One region of the Pseudodesulfovibrio sp. lm2024 genome, then DNA from elsewhere that is predicted to be linked to it. Evidence: predicted binding sites of a transcription regulator. Region 1 holds the regulator's gene; each other region holds the start of a gene.
The links. Region 1 encodes sigma-54, which starts transcription at its own class of promoters, with help from an activator protein. Its sites were predicted from a motif close to CTGGCACGGNNNNTGCTT; they were not measured.

Region 1 (5,599 bases):
CGAGAAACAGGACCTGCGGAGTGATGCCGAGTTGGGCGAATCCCTCCTGGGCCTTGCTCCAGCCGTCCACGAACTCGAACTGGCGCAGGTCCATGCCCAGTGCCAGGCCGCGGTATTTGGTGTCGAAGGAGAGGATGAGGTCGGCCAGCTTGGCCGACATCTCGGACGGGAGCCCGTCGATGCAGAAGAATCCGAGGTCTTCGAAGACCTTGAGCGCGGTGCTCTTGCCCGAGCCGGAGAGTCCGGTGACGATCACCACCGGGAAAGGGTTGGTCGAGGTCAACGGAATTCGTCCATTCGGTTACACGCTTTTGAGCAGGGTCCAGAGACCCTCGAGGTCATCGGCCGACAGGAACGCCTTGCGGAATTCCTCGTCCTTGAGGAGACGGGAAATCTGGGCCAGGACGCGCAGGTGCATGCCCGCCACCTGTTCCGGGGCGAGCACCAGAAAAAAGATGGTGCACGGGCTGTGGTCCAGCGCCTCGAACTCCACGCCTTTGCGGCTGCGGCCCACGACCACGATGACCTTTTCCAGGTCCTCGAGCTTGCCGTGGGGGATGGCGATGCCGTCCCCGATGCCGGTGGAGCCGAGCCGTTCACGATCGAGAAGGACACGGACCGCATGGTCCGTGTCCATCTCTGGATATTGTACGCCCAGGGGGGCGACGAGTTCATTCAATACGTCCGACTTGGTCTCGGACTCGAGTTCGGGAAGGATCAGTTCCTTCGCCAGGTAATCACTGAGTTTCATGCTTAGTTTCCGGGGTCGATGAGGCCGTAATCGCCGTTCTTTCTCTTGTATATCACGTTGACGCCGTCAGTCTCCGCGTTGAGGAAGACCAGGAATTCGTTGTCACGGGCATCCAGCTGCATGGCGGCCTCGTCCACGGACATGGGCTTGGGCTCGTATGCGTCGGTGCCGACGATGGTGGGCGCTGAACCGGGAGCGATGTCCTCGTAGGACAGGTAGTTCATCTGCACCATTTTATTGGGACGCGCCTGTCTGGGGCGGTTCTTCATCTTTTCGCGCATCTTGCGCAGCTGGGCTTCCAGCTTGTCCAGGACCATGTCGATGGTGGAGTACATGTCCTCCGAATCTTCATAGGCCGAGATATGTATGCGATCCGAGTTCAGGATCACGTCCGCCTTGTGACGGAACTTGTCGACCAGCAGGTTGACCTGGAGATCGGCCTCCGCATCGGAAACGTATTTCGCTACCTTTTCAAAACGCTTTTCCGCGTAACCCTTGAGGTGATCGGAAGGCTCGAAGTTCTTGAAAGTGAAGCTGATGTTCATACGCTGCCTCCTGGTTGAGAGTGCTTCAAGCAGACTTTAGAAGTACTGCTTTCGTTTTGAAGACGAAGGAATGCCCATGGCCGAGCGGTATTTGGCGACTGTACGCCGGGCGATGTTCACTTCCAGCTTCTCCTGGAGGATCTCGCCGATTCTCTCGTCGCTGAGCGGTTTCTTCGTGTCTTCGTCTGCGATCATTTGCTTGATGAGCGCCTTGACGCTCTCCGAACCCACCTGGGACCCGTCGTTCAGGTCCAGGGCCGAGTTGAAGAAGAACTTCAGCTCGAATATGCCGTGAGGCGTCGAAACATACTTGTTGGTCGTAATCCGGCTCACGGTGGATTCGTGCATCTCGATGTCTTCCGCCACCTCCTTGAGGATGAGGGGTTTGAGCTTTGTCACGCCCTCCTCGAAGAATGCCCGTTGGAAGCCGACAATGCTCTCAACTACTTTATACAAGGTTCGCTGCCGCTGGTACAGACTTTTCATCAACCATGCGGCGGAACGCATCTTTTCCTGAAAATATTCCTTCTCCTTGTCGGCCGCGCCCTTCATGGAATCCATGTAGAACGTGTTCATCTGCAGCCTCGGCATGCCGTCCTCGTTGAGGATGATGACGAAGTCTTCGCCGTACTTGTAGACGAACACGTCCGGGCTGACGTAGTGCGGCTCGGTGCTGGAGAAATTGGCGCCGGGCATGGGATCGAGCGTCTGCATCAGGTCGAGATACGACTTGAGCTCATCCATGGTGATCTTGAACTTGCGCGCCAGGGGCTTGTAGCGGTTCTTCTCCAGATCCTCCAGGTGATCGGTGACCAGGGAGACCAGGATAGGATCGTCGTACCCGAGGACCTCCATCTGGACCAGCAGACATTCCTGCGGGGTGCGGGCGCCCACGCCGACCGGGTCCAGGTGCTGGATACGGTGCAGGACGGACTCGATCTCCTCCTCGGAGGCCTGAACCATGGCGGCCAGCTCTTCCAGGGTGGCCTGCAGGTAGCCGTTGGCGTCGAGATTGCCGAGGATGACGTCGCCGATGGCCAGTTCGTGCTCGGTGAAGTTGGACAGGCGCATCTGCCAGTTCAGGTGCCCTTCCAGCGAAGGCTTGGAAGCCAGGCGGGCCTCGAAGGACATGCCCTCTTCGGGCATCTCCATGTCGCGGGACAAAGCCTGCTTGGAAGTGGAGGAAAACTCGCCCAGGTAGTTCTCCCAGTCTGCGTTGCGGACCAGTTCCTCTTCGGCCTGGGATTCGGTCAGGACTTCCGCCTTGTCCGGGACCTCGGTATCGGTCTCGGTCTCATCGAGGAAAGGATTCTCCAACAATTCCTGCTGCACCGTCTCCAGCAGTTCAAGCCGCGACAATTGCAGCAGCTTGATGGCCTGCTGCAACTGGGGCGTCATGACCAGTTGCTGTGAGAGCTTGAGCTGTTGCCGAAGTTCCAATCCCATGATTCACTGCCTGCTTGAGGTTGTGTTTATCGGTTGCCGGATACAGAAATTTTTTTTCGGCCACCTGACATTTTTTCCGATTCAATTATGCCACAGTGAATTAAAGGATGCAACACAATTGTGTTAACACCCTGTATCTATTGATAATTCTGCGTGCATATAATGATATGAAAAAAGTGTACCAACCTTTGGGTACGGTGTAAATCGGGAAAGAGGAAAAAAAGACGGGAACAGGGATTAAAGCCGGAAATCCTCGCCCAGGTAGATCTGCCGGGCGCGACTGGATTTGACTATCTCGGACGGGGCCCCTTCCAGGATGACCGTCCCCTCGTAGACCAGGTAGGCCCGGTCGCAGATATTGAGCGTCTCCCGGACATTGTGGTCCGAGATGAGGATGCCGATGTCCATGGACTTGAGCACGGAGATGATCTCCTGGATATCGATAACCGCGATGGGATCGATACCCGCGAACGGTTCGTCCAGGAGGATGAACTGCGGGTCGAGGATGAGCGCCCGGGCGATCTCCAGCCTGCGTCGCTCGCCGCCGGACAGGAACATGGACGCCTGGTCCGCCAGCTTGGTGATGGTGAACATCTCCATGAGTTCGTCCGCCCTGGCCCGTTGCTGCCGCGAGGTCATGGAGGTCTGCTCCAGGATGATCTCCAGGTTCTGGCGCACGGTCAGCTTCTTGAAGATGGAACTTTCCTGGGGCAGGTAGCTCACCCCCAGGCGGGCCCGCTCGTGCAGGGGCTTGTCCGTGAGCACCTGGCCGCCCAGGGAAACCACCCCGGTATTGGGCTGGACGATGCCCACAAGCATGTAGAACGTGGTCGTCTTGCCCGCGCCGTTGGGGCCGAGCAGGCCGACCACCTCGCGGGCGTCGAGCTTGATGTTGATACCGTGTACGACCTCTTTCTGGCCGTACCGCTTGGACAAATTGGTAGCGCGAAGACCCTCGGCCATCTATTGCACCTTCAGGTTGCCGGGGGTCATGAACACCGCCTTGACGCGCTGCTTGCCGCCGATGACCTCGGACCGGTCGTCCTTGATGTGGAAGTTGATGACCTCGCCGGTCAGGGAGTTGGGGCCGTCCTGGAGCTTGGGATCGCGCTCCATCTTGAGCAGCTGCGGACCCACCATGTAGGTCAGCAGGCCGCAGGTCCCCTCGGTGGTCCCCTTCTTGGCCCGCACGTTGCCCTCGGCCACGATGCGGTCTACGCTGTCGGCGGAGAATTTCTTGTCCGTGCTGGATGCGAGATAGGCCGAAAGCCTGTCGGCCCACAAGGTCAACTCGCCGTGGATGGCGACCACGTGGCCCACGAAGGAGATGACCTTGCCGGTCTCGTCATAGGTCATGCGGTCGGAGGTGATCTTCACCGGCAGACGGCTCGGGTCCACGCCCACCGGGATGGGCGCGGGCGGTACCGCTGCCACCGGGGCCTTGACCTCACCCTCGCCGGAATCCTTCTTGGGGGCCGGTGCGGGCACAGGCGCGGGAGCGTGCTCGGCCTTCTCGACCTTGACAACCTTGAGGTACTTGGCGTTGGCGTAACCCACGGCCTTGGCCTGGTCGCGGTCCTTCTCGCCCAGCTCGAAAACGGCCAGCCAGCCGTTCTGGGGGAAGTCGGTCCGCACCCGCTGCCCCTTGGTCAGGGTGACCACGTGCTCGGCCCCGGGCCTGGGCGCCTTGCGCACGTTCAGGTTGACCGTGGCCTCGCGTACTTCGCCCCAGTCCTGGGCCATGGCCCGGGCCGGAACCAGCAGCAGGGCCAGCATCAGCAGCATTCCCGTCAGGCGAACCGTTTTCAGCAACGTCTTATTCCTTGTTTTCATTCAAAGGACTCCTTCCCAGCCCTTCGGGGGCCAGCAGCGCTTCCACGCCACCGGCGGCCACCATCTGTCTCGTGACCAGGTCGATCTCCAGGGCCTTGGCCTGGACGGTCATGTCCGGACGGCGTACGGTGACGCCGCCTTTGAGATATACCTTACCTATTGCGCCGACATAATCAAGGTACTGTGCGTCCAGGGCCATGTCGCCGAACCGGCCGCTGACCCCGTCGTACAACGACAGGTTGTCGTTCGCCTGATCCACCTCGCCCCGGTCGGCCTGGACATAGACCTCCTGGCGGTCGTCGCCGAAGTAGGCGGTCAGCTGGGGAAAATCCACGGCGATGATGCCGAGCTCCTGGTTGTACTTGGCGCTCTTGGCCAGCAGCTTCCAGTTCATGCTGCCCTCCTTGCCCTGGACCAGTTCGATGTCCTCGGCCGAGACGTCGGCGTCGGCGAACATGTCCTTGCGGGAGACGGGCGCCTGCTCGGCGGTATCCTGGTCCTCCAGGATGGGGTCGGAGAAAAAGAGCGCGTTGACGCCCAGACCGAGAAGCAGCCCCAAGGCGAAAATGACGAACAGAACCAGAGCCGGGCGCCCTCTCATCTAGTCCACCCAACGGCTCAGGGCCTGTTCCTTGAGCCCACGAGCCTCGAGGATGAACGAAATGGCCTCGCGAACCGCGCCCTGCCCGCCATGGCGGGTGGACATCCAGTCTGCGGCCTCGATCACCTCGGGCACCGCGTTGGGCACGCACAGGGCCAGTCCGGCCCGGCCCATGACGGCCAGGTCGATCCAGTCGTCGCCCATGTAGGCGGCCTCTTCCGGGGCGACCCCGACATCTTCGCACATCTTCTCGAACAGGGGGAGCTTGCGGTGACGGCCCGCGTAGTAGTGCTTGATGCCCAACTCGCTGACGCGCTTCTCCACCGGCTTCTGGTCCAAGCCGGTGATGACCCCGATCTCCAGGCCCACGGCCTGGGCCAGCTTGATGCCGAGGCCGTCCTGCACGCTGAACCGCTTCATCAG
Region 2 (5,599 bases), 450 kb from region 1:
AACGCCATGATCCTGTGGGCGCGCAACCCGGTGTCCACCAACATCTCCCTGGTCAAGATCGTCAAGGACATCAGGGAGCGCGGCGGCCGCGTGGTGGTCATCGACCCGGCGCGCAGCCTGTCCGTGAACATCGCCACCCACCATGTGCGGCCCAAACCCGGGCGCGACGGCTGCCTGGCCATGGCCGCGGCCAAACTGATCATCGAGGCCGGGGCCGAGGACCGCGATTTCATCGAGAACCGGGCCGAGGGCTGGGCCGAATACAAGGCGATCCTGGATTCCTTTTCCGTGCCCGAACTCTGCGCCCTGGCCGGGGTTCCGGTCACGGACGCCGAACTGCTGGCCGACACGCTGATAAACCAGTTCCCGACCTCCATCCTGCTCGGCTGGGGGCTGCATCGTCACGAGTACGCCCATTGCGCCATCCGGCCCATCGACGCCCTGGGCGGCATCGCGGGCCTCCTCGGCGTGCCCGGCGGCGGGGTCAGCCAGGGATTCGAGGAGTACAGCCCCTACGATCAGGCGTGGTGGGGCGACCACCTGCGCCCGGGCCGCCGGACCCTGCTCATCCCCAAGGTGGGCGAGGAGATATTAAGCGCCCGCGACCCGGATATCCGCATGATCGTGGTCACGGCGGGCAATCCGGTGTGCATGGCCCCCAATGCGGACAAGGTCGTCAGGGCGTTCAAAAAGGCCGAGATGGTCGTCTACTCCGGCCATTTCATGGACGACACCGCCGAGTTGGCCGATGTCTTCTGGCCCGCCACCTCCTTCCTTGAAGAAAACGACATTATGGCCAGTTACGGCCATAACTTCGTCGGGCCGGTCAATCCGGCCATCGAGCCGGTGGGCGAGACCAAATCCGAATTTCAAATGTTCCAGGAACTGGCCGCCCGGTTTCCGTTCGCCGGGCAGTACCAACGGTCCTTGGAGGACTGGCTCAAGACCATCTGCACTCCGCTCTGGGAGCAGGGCACGGACCTTGAGAGCGTGCGCAAGGGCCCGTTCCGCCTGGATGCGCCCATGGTCCCCTATGCGGACGGCGTGTTCCCCTCCGAGTCCGGCAGGTTTCGGTTCATGACCGAGTTCGATCCGGCCGTGCTTCAGGACGAGGACCCGGACTACCCGTACAAGCTCCTGACCATCGCGCCCCACGGCTACATCTGCTCCGAGCGCACCCTGGCCGAGCACGACGCCCTGCCTGTGGTTCTCCTGAATTCGGCCGAGGCCCGCAAGCGGGGGCTGACCGACGGCGGCCACGTGGTTGTGCGCAGTGCGTACGGCAGGCTCATGGCCCTGCTCAAGGTGGACGATGCCATGCGCGCGGACGTGCTCATCACCGAGCGGGGCGGCTGGAACAAGGCGGGCCACGGGGTCAATCTCCTGACCAGGGATATCCCGTCCATCGTGGGGCAGGGCACCCCGTTCTACGAGACCCGGGTCACGTTGGAGCCGTGTCCGGCGGACGGGATCATCGGCTCAAAGGTCCTGGTGGTCCAGAATTCCGCCCAATCGCCCGGCGGCAACTTCACCAAGGAGCTGGCCCGGCAGGGCTGCATCCTGATCGCTATTTTGCCGACCGAAGGGGAGCCGATTCCGGAAAACGCCGACAACTATGACCGCCTGGTGGTCCTGGGTGGTCCCCAGAACGCCTTTGACGACGAAACCTCGCCCTATTTCCCGGAGTTGATGCGGCTCATGCGCGACTTCGATGCGGCGGGCAAGCCTGTGGCGGGCATCTGCCTCGGCTGCCAGCTCTTGGCCCGCGCCCACGGGGGCGGGGTCTGGACCATGCCCGAATTGGAGTTCGGCTTTGTCGGCCACGCCCTGACCGAGGCAGGCGCACAGGACCCGGTCCTGTCGAAGGCCGGGCCGGTCCCGCCGCTCATGGAGTTCCATGAGGATTCCTTCGACCTTCCCGAAGGGGCCACGCTGTTGATCGAGGGTGATCGATGCATCAACCAGTGCTTCAAGGTCGGCAAGGCGTCCTACGGGTTCCAGTTCCATCTGGAAATGGACTCCCTGACCGCCGACGAATGGTTCGACGAGTTCCAGCGCGGCGATATCGACACCTACGCCCAATACCGCTTCCGGTTCACCGACGAATTCTTCGCGGCCACCCGCAGCCGGTTCCCCCTGCTCATCCAGCAGTCCGGCGATTTTTGCCGCAACGTGGCCAATAACTGGCTGCGGCTCGAATAGCCACCACTCGGGGGGGGGCGTTAAATGAAAGAAAGCCTGTGGGAATGCGATAGCGCACCCCCACAGGCTTGATTGTTTTAGCGGTTCGAAGCGGTCCCTGAAAGCCGTTGGCTACGCCTTGTTGCGGCGGTAGCGCATGAAACCGAGACAGCCGAGGCCGGCGAAGAGAAGCAGGAAGGTCGAGGGCTCGGGTACGGGGGGCGCCGAGGCTTCGAAGTTGATGTTGTAGGTGTCGATGGTCGGGGCGCCGGTGGCGTCCGTGTTGTAGAGGGAGATGCTCAGTCCGTCGAGCAGGCCGTCGAAACTCCCATTCCACCCGGAGCCCGTGGCCATGGCGATGGACAGCAGGCCCTGCTCGCCATAGACGTTTCCGCCGACACCCGCCATGGAGAGAAATTCATTCCAGAGCGGATCGGTGTAGCTGCCCCAGTAATTGCTCAGGGAGCTGTCGAAGAAGCGGAGCGCATTGGTGTCGTTCTGGCCCCCGATGGCCCACTGGTTCCATTGATCCGCCGTTTCCGAAAGGTTGGCGGAGAAATAGGGCTCGGTGTTGATGCGGTAGCCATACCAACTGCTTCCCGGGCTGTTTTCAAAGGGGGTGGTGTAGAAATGGAAATACCAATCCGGGGCGGATTCGACATGGGTAGTGGATTTTTTGGTCCAATAGCTCATCCCGGCCACATCGGCGAGCGTCACGGACCTGCCGAAGATGGTGGCGGCGTCAATGCCCCATTCCGCCTTGTAGGCCGAGTTGTCCGCAGCCCAGCTGCTGCCGGACACCTGCGGGAGGGGATAGTCGCCGTTCACGCCGAGCACCCCGGTGGCCTGATCCGCATACACGGTCATATTGTAGACCGCGGCCATCGCGAACGAGGACAGGGTCAGGAAGATGGCAAGGGTTAGAATTGCTGTCAGGAGCCGTTTCATACATCCCTCCAGATTGGGTCGAACTCGTGTATTAAATATTTGTTTGGATTAAGCACGAGTCATGCCGGACTGGAGCAACCGTAAATAAATCTATATGTTGGAATAGTGCTTTGAGATGGGCCTGCGTTGATTTGGTGAGAGAATGTAAAGAAATATTGGTATGTTGTCGGTTGCCCTTACATTCATACTACATTGGTCCGGAAAGAATGGCGGGCCTCCGGGGGGGCGTGTTGCGCCTCCTTGCCGACCAAGGAAGCCCCGCCTCCCGGTGAGGGGAGGGCGGGGCTTTTTTGTCGAGGCGTTATCTCCGAGCCGTCAGATGATGGTGTTGATGACCGCGCCCTTGGCGTAGGGGCCGAGGACATCGGTCTGGAAGTTGTAGCTTTGGGCCAGGCCGGCCTTGTCGGCCGTCGAGGTCCCGGGGTTCATGTAGTCCAGGGTTTTCGATACGAGCGACGCTTCGGCGGAAACCTTGTCCACCGGCGCGGGGCTCGGGCCGCTGTCGTTCATGTAGTCCAGGGTCTCGGAAACCACGGCCGCACCGAACGTTTGCTGATCGAACGGCGAGTAGCTTCCGAAGCCGCCGATTGCCATGGTCATACGCACCCTCCTGTCGTCAGGACGGAAATAACGCCTATCCGCCTTTTCGGCATTTTCCCGTATATCTTTAGGTCGAACCGGAAAAAATATTGCCCAATGAATACAATTGGGTGTATGGATGAATAACGGAGGGTTCCATGGACATCGAGATCAAGTGGGCGGTAGCCGCCATTCTCATCACCGTTCTGGTCGGCGTGGTGCTGCACCGCTGGCAGCGTCCGGTACTGCCCAGGTTGTACGTCTGGATCACGATAATCGGGACCCTGTTTGCGTCGTACTACATCCTGAACGTGTTTTTCGGGAGCGGCCGTACCGGGTGGCCGTGATGCGGCTTGGGAGGGGAGATGGATAAGACCCTGATGCTGGCCCTGGCCATGGCGGCCGGAGCGGGCGTGGCCGCGCTGCTCATCTGGAAGCTCAGGTCGCGCTGCGTGCCGTGAATGCTGACGTACGCAGCCATCGGCGCGGGAGCCGCCGTATTCTATCTTCTACAATATCTGTTCATGGACTAGGCCTTTTCCCAGTCCTTGACTTCGTCCCACAGGCCGTTCATCTCGTCCAGCCCCAGTTCGGCCAGGTCGAGGCCGCGCATCTCGGCCAGTTCCTCCATCTTGGCGAACCGGGCCAGGAATTTCTGGTTGGCGAAGTCGAGGGCCGCGTTGGCCTTGATGCCCTTGCGCCTGCCCAGTTCCACCAGGGTGAAGAGGTAGTCGCCGAACTCCTTTTCCGAGTCCTCGGCGTGGCCCGAGGCCATGGCCGCCTGCCATTCGTCCCATTCGCTCTTGAGGTGGGTCTCCACGTCCCGGTCCGATTCCCAGGTGAACCCGTTGCGGGCGGCCTTGGAGTTGATGCGGTACGCCTTGAGCATGGGCGGCAACCCCGAGGGCAGGGAGTCGAAGACCCGCTTGCGCCCGGTGCCCTTGTTCTCCTCGCGCTTGGTCTTTTCCCAGTTGTCCCACAGCTCGGTGATGTTGTCGAAATGCTTGTCCCCGAACACGTGCGGGTGTCGGCGGATCATCTTGGCCGCGCTGTAGTTGATGGAATCGGCCAGGGTGTGGGACCCGTCGCGCTCGTACAGGGTGGCCATGAACAGCAGAATGAACATGACGTCGCCCAGCTCCTCCATGGCCTCGTGCGGGTCGCCCGAGCGGATGCCCTCGATGAGTTCGAAGGCCTCTTCGGCCAGGTAGTCGCACAGGGTCAGCGGGGTCTGCTCCTTGTCCCAGGGGCAGCCGTCGGGCCCGATCAGGGTGTCTATGACCCCGAGCAACTCGCGCATGGCCCGGGACGGGGCGTCGTGTTTCGTTTCGCTCATGGCGAATCTCCTTCAGGAAAGGGAAAAGGGGTTGTGAAATCCGGGACTATTCGGCGTTTTCGCCGCTCCGGATGCCCAACGCGCTCTTGGCCGAGTCCAGGGCCTCGGGCAGGTCGACGTATTCGCCCATCTTGTCGACCATGTGCTGCGCCTTGGGCGCGATGTACGATTCGGCCAGGATATCGGACTGGGGCGCGAAGGTCTGGAGGAACATCAGCCCCACCAGGCAGATGAGCACGCCCTCGAGCAGGCCGAAGACGCCGCCCAGGGTGCGGTCTATCCAGCCGAGCAGGGATATCTCCAGCACGCTGCGGATCAGCTTGGTCACAAGCCAGACCACCACCAGGGTGCCGATGAAGATCAGCGAGTAGGACAGGGCGCTGACCGTGATGTCGCTGGAGATGTACATCTTGAGGTGCGGGGCCAGGGCCTCGTCGAAGCGTGAAGCCAGGTAAATGGCCAGGACCACGGCGATGAGCGACAGGACCTCTTGCACCAGGCCGCGGAAGAAACCGCGCAGGACGAAGAGGGCGACGATGCAGATGAGAATGATAT
Region 3 (5,599 bases), 290 kb from region 1:
ACTGGATCCGCACCCAGCGGCTCCAGGACGCGGATAATTTCCGCAAGTCCCTGCGTTTCGTGGAGGAGGTCGAGGAACACATCGACAGCCTCCAGGGCCGGCTGGTCACCCTGCGCATCATCCGGGACTCCACCCTGTTCATCCTCATGCTCGGGCGCAACTTCATCTGGCTCGAGCTCCTCGGGCTGGGAGCGCTGCTCATCGCCGTGCCGTCGCTCATCTATTTCACCCAGGGTATCGAGGGCAACATGATCCTCGACACCATCAAGGACCCGAGCCAGCGCTGGGAGATATCCAAGGGATTGATCATTATCCTGAGCATCCTGTGCGTGGCCATGGCCGCCGTGAAGAGCGCGGTGACCTTCGACAAGCGCAAGCGCGAGCTGTTCGACCAGGTCGGCAAGGAAAAGCGCAAGCCCCGCAAGCGGAAGTGATCTTTTCGCGCCGTCCCTTCCCAAGAATCCCGTTCTCGGGTTATGCTCCTGTTTCATGAACCGAAACAAGAAGCGGAGGCGTCATGCATAAATTGGTTTTGATCCGGCACGGGCAGAGCGAGTGGAACCTGGAAAACCGGTTTACCGGCTGGACCGACGTGGACCTGACGAGCCAGGGCGTGCGCGAGGCCGTGGACGGCGCGCGGCTGCTCAGGGAGGAGGGATTCACCTTTGACGTGGCCCACACCTCCCTGCTCAAGCGGGCCATCCGCACCCTGTGGCTGGTCCAGGATGAACTGGACCTCATGTGGCTGCCGGTCTCCAAGACCTGGCGGCTCAACGAGCGCCACTACGGCGCGCTGCAAGGGCTGAACAAGGCCGAGACCGCCCAGAAATACGGCGACGACCAGGTCTTCGTCTGGCGGCGCAGCTTCGACACGCCGCCGCCCGAGCTCGAGGCCGACGACGAGCGTTTTCCGGGTAACGATCCGCGCTACGCAGGCCTCACGCCCGAAGAACTGCCGCGCTGCGAGAGTCTCAAGCTGACCATCGACCGGACCATGCCCTACTGGTTCGACACCGTCGTCCCCCAGGTGCGCGCCGGGCAGAAGGTCCTCATCGTGGCTCACGGCAACTCCCTGCGCGGGCTGGTCAAATTCCTGGACAACATGTCCGACGAGGCCATCACCAAGCTGAATATCCCCACCGGGCTGCCCCTGGTTTACGAGCTCAACGATGACCTGACCCCCATCCGGCACTACTACCTGGGCGACCAGGAGGCCGCCGCCAAGGCCGCCGAAGCGGTTGCCAACCAGGCCAAGGGGGGGTAAACAACAGCGGTCATGGACCAGGCCGGATTCACCCGCACATTGCTTCAATGGTACGACGCCGAACACAGGGAGCTGCCCTGGCGGCGCGACCCGACCCCTTACCGGGTCTGGGTCTCCGAGATCATGGCCCAGCAGACCCAGATGGACCGGGTGGTGGAGTACTACAAGCGGTGGATGGACCGTTTCCCGGACGTCCAGTCCCTGGCCGAAGCCCATGAGGAAGAGGTTCTCAACCTCTGGGAGGGGCTCGGCTACTACTCCCGCGCGCGCAACCTGCACCGCGCCGCCGTGTTGATCCAAGATCAATATGACGGCGAGTTTCCCGACGATTTCGCGGACATCCGCTCCCTGCCCGGCGTGGGCGAGTACACGGCCGGCGCCGTGGCCTCCATCGCGCTCGGCCAGCGCGAGCCCGCCGTGGACGCCAACGTCCTGCGGGTCTTCGCCCGGCTGCTCGACATGGACATTCCAGTCAAGGATAGGGCGGGGCGCAACATGGTCGAGGACGCGGTCCGGCGGCTCATTCCCGAAGACCGGCCGGGCGACTTCAATCAGGCGGTCATGGAGTTCGGGGCCTTGATTTGCCGCAAGAACCCGCGCTGCGAGCAGTGCCCGGTGCGCCAATATTGCCGGGCGTTCGAAAAAGGCACGGTCCCGCTGCGGCCGGTCCTGCCCGCGCCCAAGGAGGCCATCCGCATCGACATGGCCACTGGCTTTCTGGTCCACCAGGGCAGGGTGCTCATCCAGAAGCGCAGACCCGGCGACGTCTGGCCCGGCCTGTGGGAGTTCCCCGGCGGGTGCGTAGAGCCGGGCGAGACCGCTGAGCAGGCCCTCAGGCGCGAGTATCTGGAAGAAGTGGAGCTGGCCGTGGAGCCGGTGGAGAAGATCACCGTGGTCCGTTACAGCTATACCCGCTATCGGGTGACCATGGACTGCTTCCTGTGCCGCTACGACGGCGAGCCCTCGGAACCGGTCTTCCGTGAGGCGGTCAAGGGCGGGTTTGTGCGTCCCGCCGAGCTGTCCGATTACGCCCTGCCTTCGGGCCATCGCAAGCTGGTGGACCGCATGCTCGCCGACATGCGCTTCGCCCATTTCTTCAAGTCCTGATTTCCAACGAATCCAAAGGGCTGTATCCATAGGCACAGCCCTTGCTTCTCTTCCTGCGCATCCCCTTTTGGGGTCAGTATTTTGACGTTTCCAGCGCAGGAGCAGCTTATGTCCATTGGCAAGATCGGCGGGTACGAGGCCCTGAACGCGGCGCGGAACGCGTCCGCGCCCCGCGACGGCAAGCGGCTGGCTATGCAGACCGCCTTCGACAACCAGATGAGCATGACCCAGGCCCTTTTCGGCAGCGGGGCCGACAAGTCCAGCGAGGAGGGCGGGGGCTTCGACGTCTCCATCATCAACGACTCCCAGATGCTCGAGGCATTGTCCGCTATCTCACGCATCATGCGCGACGAGGCGGGCCTCAAAGCACCGCTCGTCCGGCCTCAAGCCTCTGCTCAACCCGCTGCGCAAGCATCCATGACGACAGCTAACGCCCATACCCCCGGTACGCTGGCGGCTCAGTTCGAGTCGGGCGAGTCGGGCGTGGCGGCCATCGGCTACGACCGCGTGGGCGGGACCTCCTACGGCAAATATCAGATCGCCTCCAAGCCCGGCACCATGGACGAATTCCTGTCTTATCTCGACCAGAACCGGCCCGAGTGGGCCGACAGGCTGCGCGATGCCGGGCCCGCCGATACGGGCTCCAAACAGGGCGGCATGCCCGCTGTCTGGCAGGCCATTGCCGCCGAAGACCCGGCCGGGTTCGAACAGGTCCAGCACGATTTCATCGCCCGCCAGACCTACGACCCGGCGCGGAGCATGATCCTCGACCGCACCGGCCTGGATTTCAACAACGCGCCGCCCGCGCTCCAGGAGGTCCTTTGGTCCACCTCTGTCCAGCACGGCCCGACCGGAGCGGCCAATATCTTCAACAAGGTCATCGACCGGTTCCTGCACAAGGGCCAAAACGACGACTTCAACACCCAACTCATCAAGGGCGTGTACGAATCGCGCAAAAACCAGTTCGGCTCGTCCACCGCCCGCGTCCAGAAAAGCGTGGCCCACCGCATGGATTCCGAAAAACAACTCGCCCTGAACATGCTGGAAAAGATGTCCGTGAACCGCATGGTTTAGAAAGATTGCCTCCGGCGGCCAGGGGGGAAAGGGGAGAGAGGGAACCTTTTTCTCAAAAGGTTCCCTCTCTCCCCTTTCCCCCCTGGCCCCCCCAATCCCCTCTCTCCCTCCCAAACTTTTTGTATGCGCTTTCGCGCGTGTGGTGGGCGGAGGTAAGTCCTGCCTCTTCCCGTTGTTTGCTCTGATGCGGTAAATCGTATCGGATGAAAGCGGGATAGACGCTATCGCGCATCCGCGAAGCGGCGCTAAAAAGTTTAGGAAAGGATGGGGATGGGGGTCTGGGGGAAGGGGAAGGAAAAGCCCTTTTCAAAGGGTTTTCCTTCCCCTTCCCCCAGCCGCCGGAGGCATTCCTAGCCTAAACTCTCTTCGAGCGACGGGTCGAGGTCGACGCGCAGGGTGCCGAGTTTGCGGTCCACGGCGACTTGGCCGAGGTTGAACCCTTTGACTTTGCGCACGTCCTTGACCAGGGCGTACATGATGTCTGCCTTGCCGTCGTCTTTGCGGTAGCTTTTGAGTCCGCAGAGGACGGCGGCCTGGGTCAGGGAGGTTTCGGGCACGTCCTGGCCGGGGTGGTCGCGTTTGAGGATGACGTGCGAACTCGGGCCGTCCTCAACATGGAACCAGTAGTCGAACGGGGAGGCCGCCTGGCTGAGCATGTGGTGATTGGCGGTCTTGCTCTTGCCCCGGATGACGGTGAACCCGTCGGTGGTGCGGAACAGGCTTACGGCCAGCCCACGGAACCGTTTGGGCAGGGCGGCCGGGCCTTCGGGCTCGGGGGTTCCCTGCGCGGTCACTGCGGGGTGGATCTCGAGGGTGCCGTCCTCGGCCTTGGACAACTGGGCGAGGAGCTCGCGGCGGCGGCGCTCCACGTGCGGGAAGCCGCGTTGTCCCTTGGCCGCCAGCTTGAAATAGCGCGTCATGTTCTCGGTGGGCGAGAGAAATGGATTCAGGGGCACGGTCATGGGGCCGTGCACCGGGTGGGTGACGTCCACGGATTCGAGGCCTTCGACGTCCTTGAACCGGTAGAGCTCGGCCTGGAGCGCCTCCGCCTTGACCTGTTCGGCCGCGAGCTGTTCGAGCCGCGCCTGTTCCTGGTCCAGGCTGGCGAGGTTGCGTTTGAGTTTCTTGCGCACGCGCTTGAGCTGGACGGTCTGGACCTTGTCCTCCTCCATGTCGAGCAGCGGGAAGAGCGTGCGCTCGCCGTAGGCGCGGGCTGCGTCCAGGGGGGAGGCGTAGGTCTCGTCTTCCTTGCCGGACGGCCAGGCCGTGGGCGGTGACCATGTGTCGCCGGACCGGGCGAGGTGGAAGACGTCGGCCGAGGCCGTGGCCACCTGGAAATAGAGGGCGTGGGCTTCGTCTTCGGGCAGCCCGGTCAGGACCTTGCGCAGGGGCGGGGAGATATGCGGGTATTCGCGCCAGACTTCCGGGTCTTCCAGGACGTCTTCCAGGGCGGGCCATTCCGGCTCATGGGCAAAGGAAGACGGCAGTTCGTCGGCCAGGGACATGCCGGTGCGGCAGTCGAGGATGAGGAAGGTTTTGCCGTCCGGGTCGGTGCGCGGGGTGAGCTCCAGCGCCAGGCGCAGGTTGGGCCAGTCGGTGTGCGCGGCCAGGATTTTACGGTTGCGCAACCGCTTGCGGAACCACATGGCCATGGCCGGGGCGGTTTGCGGGTTGACCGGTTTGACGGGGGAGAGAAATAAATGGCCCGCCGATTTGGCGGGCCTGAAGATCAGGTGAAGGGGGTCGCCCGTGTTCTGGATGGCAAGCACCCAGACGCCGGGAGCCGGACCGAATACCTTGTCTATTCGGCGACCGGCAAGGGTAGACGATAGTTCCGCGCTCAGGAAGCGGAAGAAATTGGCTTCCATGGCCGTCTCCGTCCAGGTGAAGCCGTACGGCTAGTCGCCGCGGACGGCCTCGTCCTCTTCCTGCTTGCTTTTGCAGTTGATGCACAGGGTGGTCATGGGCCGCGCCTTGAGCCGGGCGATGGAGATATCGTCGCCGCATTCCTGACAGATGCCGAACTCGCCGTCTTCGATGCGGTTGATGGCTTGCTGGATTTTCTTAATCAGCTTGCGCTCGCGGTCGCGCAGACGCAGCGTGAAGGCACGGTCGCTTTCCGCCGTGGCCCGGTCGGCCGGGTCGGCGTAAACC

Region 2: ACR42D_RS07230 (PEP-CTERM sorting domain-containing protein) is a predicted target of sigma-54. The motif match lies at 3,180-3,197, and genes of this name have one in related genera.
Region 3: ACR42D_RS11025 (VgrG-related protein) is a predicted target of sigma-54. The motif match lies at 2,401-2,418, and genes of this name have one in related genera.

What each region holds. Positions count from the first base shown of each region.
Region 1 covers NZ_CP195092.1:2,022,859-2,028,457, forward strand. The annotation lists gene rapZ (RNase adapter RapZ) at 1-283, opposite strand, end outside; gene ACR42D_RS09435 (PTS sugar transporter subunit IIA) at 302-751, opposite strand; gene hpf (ribosome hibernation-promoting factor, HPF/YfiA family) at 754-1,296, opposite strand; gene rpoN (RNA polymerase factor sigma-54) at 1,333-2,742, opposite strand; gene lptB (LPS export ABC transporter ATP-binding protein) at 2,980-3,705, opposite strand; gene ACR42D_RS09455 (LptA/OstA family protein) at 3,706-4,575, opposite strand; gene lptC (LPS export ABC transporter periplasmic protein LptC) at 4,559-5,176, opposite strand; gene ACR42D_RS09465 (KdsC family phosphatase) at 5,177-5,599, opposite strand, start outside.
Region 2 covers NZ_CP195092.1:1,570,382-1,575,980, forward strand. The annotation lists gene ACR42D_RS07225 (molybdopterin-dependent oxidoreductase) at 1-2,202, shown strand, start outside; gene ACR42D_RS07230 (PEP-CTERM sorting domain-containing protein) at 2,314-3,129, opposite strand; gene ACR42D_RS07235 (hypothetical protein) at 3,445-3,729, opposite strand; gene ACR42D_RS07240 (hypothetical protein) at 3,867-4,055, shown strand; gene mazG (nucleoside triphosphate pyrophosphohydrolase) at 4,238-5,044, opposite strand; gene ACR42D_RS07250 (CvpA family protein) at 5,091-5,599, opposite strand, start outside.
Region 3 covers NZ_CP195092.1:2,311,937-2,317,535, reverse strand. The annotation lists gene ACR42D_RS11040 (tetratricopeptide repeat protein) at 1-434, shown strand, start outside; gene gpmA (2,3-diphosphoglycerate-dependent phosphoglycerate mutase) at 518-1,264, shown strand; gene mutY (A/G-specific adenine glycosylase) at 1,277-2,371, shown strand; gene ACR42D_RS11025 (VgrG-related protein) at 2,480-3,445, shown strand; gene ACR42D_RS11020 (NFACT RNA binding domain-containing protein) at 3,796-5,313, opposite strand; gene dksA (RNA polymerase-binding protein DksA) at 5,344-5,599, opposite strand, start outside.